2 regions of the Streptomyces sp. NPDC030809 genome follow, and region 2 is predicted to be linked to the other one. Evidence: riboswitches for the same ligand, from Rfam matches in the RefSeq annotation. Region 2 holds a riboswitch; the other holds the start of a gene.
The links. Region 2 has a riboswitch for glycine ahead of gcvP (aminomethyl-transferring glycine dehydrogenase). Riboswitches for the same ligand answer to the same signal wherever they lie in the genome.
Positions count from the first base shown of each region.

Region 1 (2,191 bases), on a different contig from region 2:
GGCTGCGCCCGAGCACCTCCAGGAGCCGGCCGCCCGCGGCCGGGTTGCCGAGGGAGGCCGCGAGGGTCTCCTCCAGCTCGTTCGCCGGCCAGCCGTCCCCGGCGCCGTGGTCCGCGCCCCCGCCGCCGTACGTGCCGTCGTGGCCCCCGGCGTGCGCCCCGCCGTACGTCCCGTCCTGCATGTTCACCGCGCCCTTTCCGTTCCGCTGCGCACGACTCTAGGGCGTGCCGTCAACCCGCGCGGCGGAGCCGAAGTCGAGGCCGGTCAGGGCCGCGGCCGCGGGGCGGTCCAGGAGGACGGCGGAGGCGCAGCCCGCGGGCAGGCGGCCCTGTTCGGCGGCGGCGAGGAGGCGGGCGACGGTGGTGCGGTGGCGGTGGAAGGCGTAGCCGGAGACCCCGCGGCCGCGGGCCGCCTGCCCGGACAGGGCCTCCTCGGGGGTGGCGTCGAGGAGCAGCAGGTGCAGGGAGCGGCCGCGGCGGCGGGCCCCCCGGGCCAGCAGGGCCCGGACCCAGGCCTGGGTGCCGCAGTCGTGCACGACGAGGCTCTCGCCGGAGCGCAGGGCCCGCCAGAGCCCGGCGTAGTGCGCCAGCCGCACCAGCGGCCGGTAGGCCCCGTACGGCAGCCGGGCGGGCATCCGGCGCTCCCAGCGCTCGCGGACGTCCTGGGAGTCGATCCCGCGGACCCGCACGGCCCGCTTGATGAGGGTGCTCTTGCCGCTGCCGGGCAGGCCGGAGACGACGACCACGTCCCCGGCGCCGAAGCGCAGCCGGCCGGGTGCGCGGCCGCCGCGGCCGCGCAGGTCGCGCACCGGCCGGGCCGGGGCCGCGGCCCGCGGCGCGCCCAGGGCCTCCCGCTGCGGGGCGCCCGGCTGGGCCGGCACCCCGGCCGCGGCGCCCGTACTGCTCGTACCCGCGAGAACTCCGAATCTCCGCACAGTCTTCGCCTCCCCCGGCTCGGGTCGTCCGACCCATGCCCGTTGAGTGTAAAGAGACGGTAATGCGCCGCCCACGGTTCCGGCCCGGTTGGGGCCCGTGCAATGATGTGCGCGCCAAGCTGTACGACCAACTGCATAAAGGCCGCTTGAATCTGCGCGGGAGAGTTCCCCGGAGGCCGTGACTGACACGGCCGGCCGCGGACGCCGAAGGAGCAAGTCCCTCCCTTGAATCTCTCAGGCCCCGTACCGCGCGGGCGAGGCACATCTGAAAAGCGGGCCGCCCGGTCCTCGTGAACCGCCGGCTCCACCCAAGGTGCAAGTCGCTTCCGTATACACGTACGGTCGTGATGAACCTCTCAGGTTCCGATGACAGATGGGGAGGAAAGTCCTTCGCCCCGTCGCGGACCTGCCTTGGAGAGCCAGCCTTATGACGAACACCCCGCGTCTGACCGCCCTTGACGCCGTGCACCGCGCCCTCGGCGCGACGATGACCGACTTCGCCGGCTGGGACATGCCGCTGCGCTACGCGAGCGAGCGGGACGAGCACAACGCCGTCCGCACCAAGGCCGGCCTCTTCGACCTCTCCCACATGGGCGAGATCACCGTCACCGGCCCCGAGGCCGTCAAGGTCCTGGACTACGCGCTGGTCGGCAACATCTCCACGGTCGGCGTGGGCCGGGCCCGCTACACGATGATCTGCCAGGAGGACGGCGGGATCCTCGACGACCTGATCGTCTACCGCCTCGGCGAGACGGAGTACATGGTCGTCGCCAACGCCTCCAACGCCCAGGTCGTGCTGGACGCGCTGACCGAGCGCGCCGCCGGCTTCGACGCCGAGGTCCGCGACGACCGCGACGCGTACGCGCTGATCGCGGTGCAGGGTCCGGAGTCCCCCGGCATCGTGAAGTCCCTGACCGACGCCGACCTGGACAACCTCAAGTACTACGCGGGCCTGCCGGGCACCGTCGCGGGCGTGCCGGCGCTGATCGCCCGTACCGGCTACACCGGCGAGGACGGCTTCGAGCTGTTCATCAAGCCCGAGCACGCGGTCGAGCTGTGGGAGGCCCTCACCAAGGCGGGCGCCGCCGCGGGCCTGGTCCCGGCGGGCCTGTCCTGCCGCGACACGCTGCGCCTGGAGGCGGGCATGCCGCTGTACGGGCACGAGCTGACCACCTCCCTCACCCCGTTCGACGCGGGTCTGGGCCGGGTCGTGAAGTTCGAGAAGGAGGGCGACTTCGTCGGCCGCACGGCCCTGGA
Region 1 is NZ_JBVIDV010000020.1:86,263-88,453, reverse strand. Features, by position in the region: gene ACZ407_RS25140 (enhanced serine sensitivity protein SseB) at 1-181, opposite strand, end outside; gene ACZ407_RS25135 (AAA family ATPase) at 218-934, opposite strand; glycine riboswitch at 1,082-1,193, shown strand; glycine riboswitch at 1,194-1,317, shown strand; gene gcvT (glycine cleavage system aminomethyltransferase GcvT) at 1,362-2,191, shown strand, end outside.
Region 1: another riboswitch for glycine. It lies ahead of gcvT (glycine cleavage system aminomethyltransferase GcvT); the one in region 2 lies ahead of gcvP (aminomethyl-transferring glycine dehydrogenase).

Region 2 (2,191 bases):
GGACACCTTCGACGTGGACCTGCACGACCGGGTCCGCATCCGCGTCGAGGTCCAGCGGCTGGCCGACCGCTGCGTGCAGCGGCTGCGGGCCTCCGGGCACTCCGGCCGCACCATCGTGCTCAAGGTCAGGCGGTACGACTTCTCCACCCTGACCCGGTCCGAGACCCTGCGCGGGCCCACCGACGACCCCGGCGTGGTCCGCGAGGCCGCGGCCCGGCTGCTGGACGCGGTGGACACCACCGGCGGGGTCCGGCTGCTGGGCGTCGGGGTCTCCGGGCTCGCCGACTACACGCAGGAGGACCTGTTCGCCCAGGCCGCGGCCGGGGAGGCGGAGGCCCGGGCGGCGCAGGAGGGCGAGGAGGGGCCGCCCGCCGCCCCGGAGGGCGCGGGCGAGCCGGCCGCCGCCGCGGACGGCCCGCCGCCGGAGCGGCGCTGGGCCGCCGGGAGTGACGTCCGCCACGCCGTGCACGGGGCGGGATGGGTCCAGGGCAGCGGGGTGGGGCGGGTGACCGTGCGCTTCGAGGAGCCGGGCGACCGGGCGCCGGGGCGGGTGCGCACCTTCCCGGTGGACGATCCCGACCTGGCGCCCTCGGACCCGCTGCCGCTGGTGGCTCAGCCCTCGTCGGTGCTCAGCCGGCCGAAGTCGCGGTCCGGGGCCGGCGGCGGGGCGGGCGCGGCGAAGTCGCCGGGCAGCGCCACGTCCAGCCCGTAGTGGTGGTACAGCTGCAGCTCCTGCTCGGGGGACAGGTGGCGCCCGACCCCGAAGTCGGGTGCATCCTTGATGAGGGAGCGTTCGTAGGGGATGCGCAGGGCGTCCCCGACCAGCTCGCTCGGCTCCAGCGGGACGAAGGCGTCCCGGCCGAACAGTCCGGTGCGGACGGCCGCCCACTCCGGGGTGCCGGTCGCGTCGTCGAGGTACACCTCGTCGACCGTGCCGATCTTGGTGCCGTTGCGGTCGAACGCCTTGCGGCCGATCAGGCTGCGCGGATCGATATCGGTCTGCACGGTCCCTCCATTTGGTCGCAACTCCTCCGTAATGACTACGAAAGTGCATATTTGAAGAAGGGGCCACTCGAGGGAGTCCCGGCAACCTCGCTGGTAGTCTGGTTTCCGGCTGCTGACCCTGTGCGGGAGAGTCCTCCGAGAACGCTCGTACCGAGCCTCTCGGTGGCGCCGAAGGAGCAAATCCTCCCCGGAATCTCTCAGGCAGACGTACCGCACGGACGAGGCCACTCTGGAAAGCAGGGCGGGCGTCGGACCGGTGTGCCGGAACCCCTCCTCACCGACGGTGAAAGCCGGGACTCCACGGGCAACCCCCGGGAGACCCGGTGAAGCTCTCAGGTTGAGATGACAGAGGGGGAGGCCGTCCGGGTGCCCGCGCCGTGGCACCCCTCGTAGGTCGCGAGACCAGGAGGCCTCCGCAGATGACCGCCCACCGCATTCCGCTCAGCCAGCTCGAGAGCGGCATCCCCTTCGAACAGCGCCACATCGGCCCCGACGCCGAAGCGCAGGCGAAGATGCTGGCCCAGGTCGGCTACGGCTCGCTGGACGAGCTCACCGCCGCCGCGGTGCCGGACGTGATCAAGAGCGCCGAGGCCCTGGGCCTTCCGGCCGCCCGCACCGAGGCCGAGGTCCTGGCCGAGCTGCGCACCCTCGCGTCGCAGAACAAGGTCATGAGCTCCATGATCGGCCTCGGCTACTACGGGACCTTCACCCCGCCGGTGATCCTGCGCAACGTCATGGAGAACCCGGCCTGGTACACCGCGTACACCCCGTACCAGCCGGAGATCTCGCAGGGCCGCCTTGAGGCGCTCCTCAACTTCCAGACCGTCGTCGCCGAGCTCACCGGCCTGCCCACCTCCGGCGCCTCCCTGCTGGACGAGGGCACCGCGGCCGCCGAGGCCATGACGCTGGCCCGCCGGGTCGGCAAGGTCAAGGGCGGGGTCTTCCTCGTCGACGCCGACGCGCTGCCCCAGACCATCGCGGTCATCGAGACCCGCGCCGAGCCCACCGGGGTCGAGGTCGTCGTCGCCGACCTCTCCGAGGGCATCCCGGCCGAGGTCGCCGAGCGCGGTGTCTTCGGCGTGCTGATCCAGTACCCGGGCGCCTCCGGTGCGGTCCGCGACATCAAGCCGCTCATCGACGCCGCCCACGAGCTCGGTGCGATCGTCACGGTCGCCGCCGACCTGCT
Region 2 is NZ_JBVIDV010000001.1:613,140-615,330, reverse strand. Features, by position in the region: gene ACZ407_RS02645 (DNA polymerase IV) at 1-712, shown strand, start outside; gene ACZ407_RS02640 (PRC-barrel domain-containing protein) at 613-1,005, opposite strand; glycine riboswitch at 1,119-1,228, shown strand; gene gcvP (aminomethyl-transferring glycine dehydrogenase) at 1,425-2,191, shown strand, end outside.